2 linked regions of the Bacillus pumilus genome follow. The protein of the gene in region 2 interacts with the protein of the main gene of each other region in a pairwise test. Links are inferred from orthologs where the notes say so. Each region holds a gene or a part of one and is shown on either strand. Other genes may lie near its edges.

Region 1 (4,899 bases), 2.6 Mb from region 2 along the record:
GATTCAAGTTTGCCTTGATTCTCTTTGTGCATATGTAATGCTTCTTCTCTTAATGACATGTGATGAACACTCCTTCAAGTGGAAAATGATTTAATGAATTGCTAAGTTGATAAGCACATACTGGCAGTTTTAAATACACAGAATCTTTAAAATGATAACACAATAGGTGAATTTGTAAAACATATTCAAGCGATTTGTCATCATTTAATCACAACGTTTTGTTCACCGAGCAGCTCTTTTAACTGGAAAATGACAGCATGATCTGCATGAACTTTGTATGCATCTGGAAGTCTCACTGTCTTTTTTTGCTTCTCATAATACAAATAGACATCTGCTTCTCCGCTGTGCATCGAGATCACCCGCTTTACTTGCTCTAGCAGCTCCTGCGTATGATTTTCTTCTTTCACCCGAATGTAGACAGACTCTTTTCTTTGTGTGCCCATCTCTTCAAGCAGAACGGCTTCTTGCACGATGATCTGGCTGCTGTCATTTCTGACATCTATTCTGCCTTCAACATAAAGCATGGCGCCCTCCTCAAGTAAGGGGGACAGCTTTCTAAATTGCTCTGGAAAGACGACGCCTTCCATTTCTCCCGTTTCATCCCCAAATGTGATAAATGCCATCGATTGTCCATTTTTTGTTCGAATCGATTTCACTTTTGTCAAAAGACCACCCATTGAGACCTTTCGCTTTATATAGGAAGAAAGTCTGATGATGTCCACTGCACCATTCTCTCTTAAGCGATCTCGGTACGCTTGTACAGGATGATTTGATAAATATAGTCCAAGTGCCTCTTTTTCAAATTGCAGGAGATCGACAAGCGGCAATTCTTCTATCTCCGCATATTTTGGCTTAATGGAGAAGGTTGTATCCCCCAGAAAGTCGAGCTGATCATCTGGATTTAAAAATGACACGTGGTCTAATGCAATATCTATTGATGCCAATAACGAAGCACGATTTGGATAAAGCTCATCCATCGCCCCTGAAAAAATGAGCGCTTCAATCGTTTTTCGGTTGACACTCTTTGCTGATACTCTTGCGCAAAAATCAAATAAATCTTCAAACGGCTTTTCCTGTCTTGCCCTGTATATATCCTTTACAGCTGACACTCCGACATTTTTGATCGCTCTTAAGCTGTAGCGGATCTCCCCTTTTTCAACCGTAAATGGAAATTCACTCTTATTAATAGAAGGCTTCAACACAGATATCCCTTTTTCCTTTGCCTCATAGAAATATTGAGCGACTTTGTCTTCATTTCCAATCACACTCGTTAAAAGTCCGCACATAAAATATAACGGATAATGCGCTTTTAAGTAAGCAAGCTGAAAGCCAATCATGCTATATGCAACAGCATGGCTTCTATTAAAACCATAGTTTGCAAATTTGACGATTAAGTCATAAACGTCATTTGCAATGTTAACAGGATACTCCTTTTTTAGGCATCCTTCAACAAAATGGCTCCGCTCTTCATCAAGGACCTTTTTATCCTTCTTCGAAACAGCTCTTCTTAATAGATCTGCCTCGCCAAGCTGAAAGCCTGCCATCTTCGCTGCAATCAGCATAATTTGCTCCTGATAGACGATGACCCCATATGTGTCTTTTAAAATGTCATATAAATCAGGATGCGGGTAAGAGACCTTGACTCTGCCGTGCTTTCGGTCGATAAAAAGCGGGATATTCTCCATTGGACCTGGGCGATAGAGGGCATTGACTGCCACGATGTCTTCTAAACTAGAGGGCTTAAGGCGTCTCAGCACCTGACGCATCCCTTGTGATTCAAGCTGGAAAATCCCAGTCGTATCTCCCGCTGATAACAATTCAAATGTTTTCTGATCTTCATATGAAATGTCACTAAAGTTAATGTGGACGTTTTCCTGTCTTTCAATCTGGTTTTTAATGGATTCAATTAAGGTTAAGTTTCTTAGTCCTAAGAAATCCATCTTTAAAAGCCCAAGATCTTCTAAATAATTCATCGCATACTGCGTTAAATACACACCATCATGACCGTCTTGAATAGGAACAATCTCTGTCAGCGGCTCCTCGCTCAGCACAACGCCGGCTGCATGTGTCGAGGTATGTCTTGGCAAGCCTTCTACCTTTAAAGCAGTTTGAAAGACTTGCCTGAGCTCTTCGGACTGCTGGAGCATTGCTTTTAATTCAGGAGATGCAGCTAGCGCTTCTTTCAGCGTCGTTCCTGGCTTTGATGGAATCAGCTTTGCAAGACGGTCCGCTGCCTTTGAATCAATCCCCATCACACGCCCGACATCTCTTAAGGCTGCTTTTGCTGCAAGTGTTCCAAACGTGACAATTTGCGCCACATGCATGTCTCCGTATTTGTCTTTTACATAAGAAATGATTTCATCTCTTCTCGTATCGGGGAAATCAATATCAATATCAGGCATACTGATTCGCTCAGGATTTAAGAAACGCTCAAATAACAGGCCGTGACGGAGCGGATCAACATCCGTAATAAACAGTACATAGGCAACAAGTGAACCTGCTGCCGATCCCCGGCCCGGCCCTGTGACAATGCCTTGGTCATGGGCATACTTCATAAAATCCCACACGATGAGAAAATAATCACTGAAATTCATTTTTTGGATAATGCTCAGTTCGTACTCAAGTCTTTTCACATACGCGTCATTTGAAGCAATCTTTCTTTGCTTCATCCCTTCTACACACACTTTGCGTAAAAACTGATCTGCTGTTGATTGATCAGGGGTCGGATAGGATGGGAGTTTTGTCTGCCCAAGATTTAAATCGACTTCACAGCGGTCTGCGATCTCCACCGTTCTTGATAGCAGCTCCGTATCCTGCGTATACCATTCCTTCATTTCTTCAAAGGTTCTGAAATGCTTTTCTGCTCGGTCTTCCTCAACCTCAGGCAGCTGCTGCCCTGCTTTAATAGCCTTTAAACACATATAGGCCGTTTTGTCTTCCAGGTTGATGTAGTGGACATCTCCTGTCGCAACAAGAGGAATGTCGGCACTTTTTGAGACGTCCCTCAGTTTACCGGCAAGCGATTCGTCTTGCTGAAATGGCTGAAGTGCGATGTATACATGTCCCTCACCGAAAATATGTTTCAATTGTTTCGCCGCATCATGCGCTTCTTCTAGCTGATCATGCTGAAGCAGCGTTTCAATGTAACCAGAAACGCCTGGTGTCATGGCAATGAGCCCGCGGTGGTAGCTTTTCAGCCATTTCTCTTTCAGTCCAGCTTTTGATTTTGATTTCAGCACACTGCTGATCTTGATCAAATTTTGGTAGCCTTCATTGTTTTTGGCAAGGAGTACCAAGGGATAAGCCTCTGTCTCTTGTTCATCTATGAAGACAGAAGCTGTTAAACCGATGACAGGCTTGATGCCATGTTTTTTACATTCCTTATAAAATTCAACCGTTCCATACATCACATGGTCATCGGTAAGAGCGAGCGCCTTGCAGCCAAGTTCTTTCGCTTTCAGCACGAGCTCCTTTACTTTTGCTGCACTGCTTAATAAGCTGTATCCACTGTGGACCTGAAGATGAACATAAGACATGCTTAATCCACTCCTTTCGTCTAAAGTCATTCTTTCATTATAAAACGCGATGCGATGAGAAACAAATGTTCTTTCTTTTCTGTCCGTTCATACTTGTCCCGCACGCACCATATATTGAATAGAGTGAGGTGGACAAAATGGATGTGAAGGAAGCTTTTATTCCAAATTTTATTAGCTGTTATTTTATTGCACTTGGGGTCATTTTGGGTGGTGCCATTATAGGCGGTGTTGGTGCTTATTTGTCCGGTCAGCCGCCTTTATCCATTATTACGAGTCTTGCCAACCGTTTAAAGATTTGGGCGCTTGTCGCAGCTATCGGCGGAACGTTTGATGCTGTTTATAGCTTTGAAAGAGGTATTTTTGAAGGGAACACGCGTGATATTTTCAAGCAGATTTTATTAATTGTCTCTGCCATGGGCGGTGCGCAAACGGGTTATCTTATTATCACGTGGCTCACACAGGAGCATGTGTCATCATGAGGGTGCCGGAGCTGTACAAACGTCCAGGCTGGCAGCGTTTTTTTGCGGGGATGATGTTTGGCGCGATTGTGAGCTGGCTCATTTTCCTCTTTACATACGGAACCTTTCAGGAAAAGCAGGTGACACTGCTGAGAAGCCAGCAGCACCATATGGACAGTCTGAAAGAACAAATCACACTCTATCGGGAAGATTTGCATAAGTTAAATGAGGATAATAAGAAGCGGCTGCTGATCCAAAGCGTAGATGTCCATCTCGTCAATCGTGAGCAATATAAAATCCCAGAGCCAGATACGCTAAAATTTGAAGATCAGGTCAAGGAGGATATCTCAGAGGTTATTACAAAGGATATTGAAAGTGTCTATAAAACAAAGGAATTATTAAAACGCACGGTCGAAAACAAAGAATATACCATTCGGGAAAAGGCATACCGCGCCAAAGTGACAGAGCTGACAATTTATACAAAGCTTTCACTTGAAGTGCGCATTTCATTTGCTGAATAAATGATCATGTGGAATTTTTATGAATTTCTGCCCTCAATGATCGCTTTTCCCCCTTAATTTTTATACACTAAAAGTAGAACGAGATCTAAAACAGAAAGAGGTGAGGACAATGGAGGTTTATAGCTATCGTCAAATGGCACGAGACAAAGCAAGCCGGATCAAGGACGGCATGTGTGCTTATGCTGAGACAGAAATGATGGCTCATTTAATTAAAAAAGAATTAAAGCATCAAAATCTCCAAGCCTATGAAGATTCAACTGACATCGGCTGCTGGTTTATCCCTGTATGCAAGTAACCCTCTTCTCCATGACAAAAAAAGAGAGAGGGGACTTGAAGCCCCCTCTCTCATGATGATGATTTACATACTTCTTCTAAATCACGCAA
Region 2 (4,990 bases):
AACAATTTATGAGGGTTATGGATAAATCATGTTTGATTTTCATTCGTGATCTCTTTAGCAGTGGTGATTTTTGCTAGTAGAACGTTCTCCATCATCGTTAAAGCATATTCGTTGTCTCTGTCGTCATTTGATGCGATACAATCTTCAGGTACAATTAAGTTGTATTCTCGCATGTATGCGTCATTTGCAGTGAACAGAACGCAAATGTTTCCTGCAATTCCGGTCAAAATGATGTCTTGTACACCTAATTCATTTAAGAGTGTCTCTAATGCAGTTCCATAGAAGGCAGAATGCTTCGGTTTAATTAAGAAGTAATCATCTTTAGATGGTGCCATTTTCTCTAAAATAGGGGCGCTTCTTTCATTTTTGCATGTTTCCATCACAGCTTGAATATCAGCCTTCCAGAGACCATAGTGGTCGTTGATATAGATGATCGGCCAATTTTCCTTGAAAGCATGATCTTTAAGAGCTAAAATCTTATTGGTCATTTGCTCTGTTTTATCAGCGAGCACATGTCCCATTTCAAAATCAAAATTATTAATCATGTCGATAATAAGCAGTGCCTTTTGGTGCTTTGACAAAGTAAGACCCCCTTTAAAAGATTGTGCTAATATGTTAACCTCAATATCCTTTTAAAAAACATGAAAAGAGAGCCGAGCTATGACGAGAGATGAACAGTTTATGCAAGAAGCTATTTCTGAAGCCTTAAAAGCAGAACAAATAGGAGAAGTACCAATCGGTGCCATCATCGTTGTTGATGACCAAATTGTGAGCCGAGCTCATAATTTAAGGGAAACAGAGCAGCGTTCAATTGCACATGCAGAATTACTTGCCATTGATGAAGCGTGTAAAACGACTGGAAGCTGGCGTTTAGAGGATGCTGTACTTTATGTGACGCTTGAACCATGTCCTATGTGTGCGGGAGCGATTGTCCTTTCTAGAGTGAAAAAGGTCGTTTTTGGTGCATACGATCCAAAAGGTGGATGTGCAGGTACTTTAATGAATTTACTGGATGATGAACGGTTCAATCATCAGTCTGAAGTCATTGGTGGTGTACTTGAAAATGAGTGTGGTGAGCTGTTAAGTCAGTTCTTCCGAAATCTCCGTCAGCGAAAGAAACAAGCCAAAAGTAAATGAATGGATGTCGTTTGCAATTTCGGCTATAAGAAGGTATACTTATGTCTGCGTCACTAACAATTTAATATTCATTTTGCCGTGCTAAGCGGGGAGGTAGCGGTGCCCTGTACTCGCAATCCGCTCTAGCGAGGCCGAATCCCTTCTCAAGGTTCGTTTACTTCAAGGTCTGCCTTAAATAAGTGGTGTTGACGTCTGGGTCCTGCGCAATGGGAATTCATGAACCATGTCAGGTCCGGAAGGAAGCAGCATTAAGTGAAACCTCTCATGTGCCGCAGGGTTGCCTGGGCCGAGCTAACTGTTTAAGTAACGCTTGGGGTAGCGAATCGACAGAAGGTGCACGGTAAATCAATATTAAATGTAACTCATCTAGTTAATCTAGGTGAGTTTTTTGTTGCTGTTTAAAGAATAGTTCAGCTGCTTTGTTTATACAAATAGCCAAAAAATCTTTTTAGAGTTTTTTTGTTTTTTATTAATCGCAGCGGGAACTAGTGTTCCTCGTGGTGTGGCAGATCAATTCGAAAATCTAGAAAACAGGTTTTTGGTTCATAGAAAGTAGAAAAACTATAGTTGAAATCATCATTTTCGTTTATTAGAAAATAAAGGTGTGCTTTTGAATTGATCGGTGCATCATGTATAATAAAAAAGATGATAAATGGAGGAGGGCGTATTTGTGAGTTATCAAGCTTTGTATCGAGTGTTCAGACCTCAAGTTTTTGAGGATGTTGTTGGACAAGAACACATCACAAAAACGTTGCAAAATGCCCTTTTGCAGAAGAAGTTTTCTCATGCTTACTTATTTTCAGGTCCTAGAGGAACAGGTAAAACAAGCGCTGCTAAAATCTTTGCGAAGGCAGTGAACTGTGAAAAGTCACCTGTGAGTGAACCTTGTAATGAATGTGATGCCTGTAAAGGGATTACAAACGGCTCGATTTCAGATGTGATCGAAATAGATGCTGCCTCAAACAACGGAGTAGATGAAATCCGTGATATACGTGATAAAGTGAAATTTGCTCCTTCGGCGGTTACATATAAGGTTTATATTATAGATGAAGTACATATGCTCTCTATCGGGGCGTTTAATGCCCTCCTTAAAACGTTAGAGGAGCCGCCCGCTCATTGTATCTTTATTTTGGCTACCACAGAGCCTCATAAGATTCCTCTTACCATCATATCTCGTTGTCAGAGATTTGATTTTAAACGAATCACGACAAAAGATATTGTTGGAAGAATGCAGAAAATTGTAGATGCAGAAAGCCTAAATGTCCAAGAGGGCTCGCTCGAGATTATCGCTAGTGCAGCTGATGGTGGTATGCGTGATGCACTAAGCCTCTTAGATCAAGCAATTTCATTTAGTGGTGAGCAACTGACAATTGATGATGCGCTGCTCATTACAGGAGCTGTTTCTCAGCAATTCATTAGTCAGCTAGCCGAAGCAATTTTTGATCAAAATATTGCCGTGGCGTTAGATACCTTAAATGAATTACTTCAGCAGGGGAAAGATGCTGCTAAATTAATAGAGGACATGATTTTTTACTTTAGAGATATGCTGCTTTATAAAACAGCACCAGATCTGGAAGGGGTCCTTGAAAAGGTAAAGGTCGATGAAAATTTCGTGACGCTTTCGGATCGTGTGACACCTCAATTTCTATATGAAACAATTGAAGTGCTGAATAAAAGTCACCAAGAAATGAAATGGACGAATCATCCAAGGATTTTCTTTGAGGTAGCTGTTGTCAAGCTATGTCAGTCAACGGCTGGAATACCACAAGCTCATGCTAACGCTGATTTAACGACGCTAACGGATAAAATAGACAGGTTGGAACAGGAGCTATCTAGGATAAGAGCTGAGGGTGTGCCAATGTCTCATTCTCATCATCCTCAAGAAAAAAAGGAAGCACCTCGACCACAAACGAGTAACAAAAATGGATACCGTGCACCTGTCGGTCGAATTCACGAAATTCTAAAAGAGGCAAAACGTCCAGAGCTAGAAAAAATTAAAGGTAAGTGGGGAGAACTCCTTGCCCACTTGAAACAGCAGAATAAGGTGTCTCACGCTGCACTATTAACGGATAGTGAACCAGTTGCTGCTGCTACTCATGCCTTTGTTTTAAAATTCAAGTTTGAAATACACTGTAAAATGGTTGCTGAAGATAAAAGTGGTGTTCGAACCAACCTTGAGCAGCTATTAGAGTCTATGTTAGGGAAAAGAGTGGAATTAGTTGGCGTTCCTGACGCTCAATGGGGTAAAATAAGAGAAGAATTTTTAAGAGATCATCAGCCGGATGAACAGGCAGATGGTCAGGGGACTTCTGCTGAAGAGGATCCATTGATTGCAGAAGCAAAGAAGTTAGTAGGAACCGATTTAATAGAAATTAAAGATTAATAAAAATGAAAGAGAGTGGTGTTCATATGCGCGGTGGAATGGGAAATATGCAAAAAATGATGAAACAAATGCAAAAAATGCAAAAGGATATGGCTAAGGCTCAAGAAGAGCTTGCAGAAAAAGTCCTTGAAGGTACAGCAGGTGGCGGTATGGTCACTGTAAAAGTAAATGGACAAAAAGAAGTTGTTGATGTAGCAATCAATGAAGAAGTTGTTGATCCAGAAGATATCGATATGCTTCAAGATCTTGTACTTGCAGCGACAAACGATGCATTGAAAAAAGTTGATGAGTTAACAAATGAAACAATGGGTCAATTCACAAAAGGAATGAACATGCCAGGTTTATTCTAGGAGGAATAACTGAAGATGCAATATCCTGAACCAATATCAAAGCTGATAGACAGCTTTATGAAATTGCCAGGAATCGGACCGAAAACCGCGGTCCGTCTGGCTTTTTTTGTTCTTAGTATGCAGGAAGATGTCGTACTAGATTTCGCGAAGGCGCTTGTTAACGCAAAGCGTAATTTAACTTATTGCTCGGTATGCGGCCATATCACAGATCAAGATCCTTGCTATATTTGTGAAGATACAAGAAGAGATCAATCTGTTATCTGTGTAGTGCAAGATCCAAAAGATGTGATCGCAATGGAAAAGATGAAAGAATACAATGGCTTATATCATGTGCTTCATGGTGCCATTTCGCCAATGGATGGCATTGGCCCAGAGGATATTAAAATTCCTGACCTGTTAAAAAGATTGCAAGACGATCAAGTGACAGAGGTAATCCTTGCAACCAATCCAAACATTGAAGGAGAGGCTACAGCCATGTATATCTCTAGATTGTTGAAACCATCAGGAATTAAACTCTCTCGTATTGCTCACGGACTACCAGTAGGTGGAGACTTAGAGTATGCGGATGAAGTCACACTGTCTAAAGCTTTAGAGGGCAGACGCGAGATGTAGGAAGGAGAAGTACGGTACATGGGTTTTCTTCGCAGAAAATCAATTCGAAAAGAATTCGATGAGAAATTAATTCAACAGCTTTTTAAGCAAAAGGAAGAATGGAACAGACAAAAAAAGCTTGTCGCAAATAGCGTTGAGCCTTCACCGGACATTCTATTCGAATTAAAGCTTGCTCAAGCGAAGTACTTTTTCTATCTAAGAGAAGCGAAAAAGAGGAATTTACGTTTAAACAACTGGAGATAGCAGGTCTATTTTACATAGTCCTCTCATATGCTTGTACTATTCATATGAAGAGGAGATGAGAGGATTATGGAACCTGTTATTGTGATCGGGTCAATTTTGCTTGCTGTATTATTGTTGTTTATGTCAGGTGTTCAAGCGAACCCCATCAAATGGTTAGGGCTGATCGGAATAAAGTTTGTGGCAGGTGCTCTTTTTTTATTTTGCCTCAATCTATTTGGTGAGAGTCTAGGATTACATGTCTCTATTAACCCTGTAACAAGTGGAA

The links. Proteins that work in one complex are often made in the same cells at the same time.
Region 1: the proteins of dnaX (region 2) and dnaE interact in binary tests that used the Escherichia coli proteins (3 or more experiments, as listed by UniProt). The link is inferred for Bacillus pumilus from one-to-one orthologs.

What each region holds. Positions count from the first base shown.
Region 1 is NZ_LT906438.1:2,609,679-2,614,577, forward strand. What follows is about bases 1-3,872. They hold dnaE (DNA polymerase III subunit alpha), read right to left. Parts: upstream 3,537-3,872; coding sequence 201-3,536; downstream 1-200. Other genes in these bases: ystJ (NADP-dependent malic enzyme), read right to left, coding at 1-59; ytrH (sporulation membrane protein YtrH), read left to right, coding at 3,674-3,872. In the rest of the region: more of ytrH, read left to right, coding at 3,873-4,015; sporulation membrane protein YtrI, read left to right, coding at 4,012-4,515; CKW02_RS13425 (YtzJ family protein), read left to right, coding at 4,625-4,810; CKW02_RS13430 (DHH family phosphoesterase), read right to left, coding at 4,861-4,899. UniProt on the Escherichia coli protein: DNA polymerase III is a complex, multichain enzyme responsible for most of the replicative synthesis in bacteria. This DNA polymerase also exhibits 3' to 5' exonuclease activity. The alpha chain is the DNA polymerase catalytic subunit.
Region 2 is NZ_LT906438.1:27,353-32,342, forward strand. What follows is about bases 1,229-4,163. They hold dnaX (DNA polymerase III subunit gamma/tau), read left to right. Parts: upstream 1,229-1,807; coding sequence 1,808-3,520; downstream 3,521-4,163. Other genes in these bases: CKW02_RS00145 (YbaB/EbfC family nucleoid-associated protein), read left to right, coding at 3,547-3,870; recR (recombination protein RecR), read left to right, coding at 3,886-4,163. In the rest of the region: CKW02_RS00125 (cysteine hydrolase family protein), read right to left, coding at 27-581; tRNA adenosine(34) deaminase TadA, read left to right, coding at 661-1,137; more of recR, read left to right, coding at 4,164-4,482; CKW02_RS00155 (YaaL family protein), read left to right, coding at 4,501-4,725; CKW02_RS00160 (pro-sigmaK processing inhibitor BofA family protein), read left to right, coding at 4,792-4,990. UniProt on the Escherichia coli protein: Part of the beta sliding clamp loading complex, which hydrolyzes ATP to load the beta clamp onto primed DNA to form the DNA replication pre-initiation complex.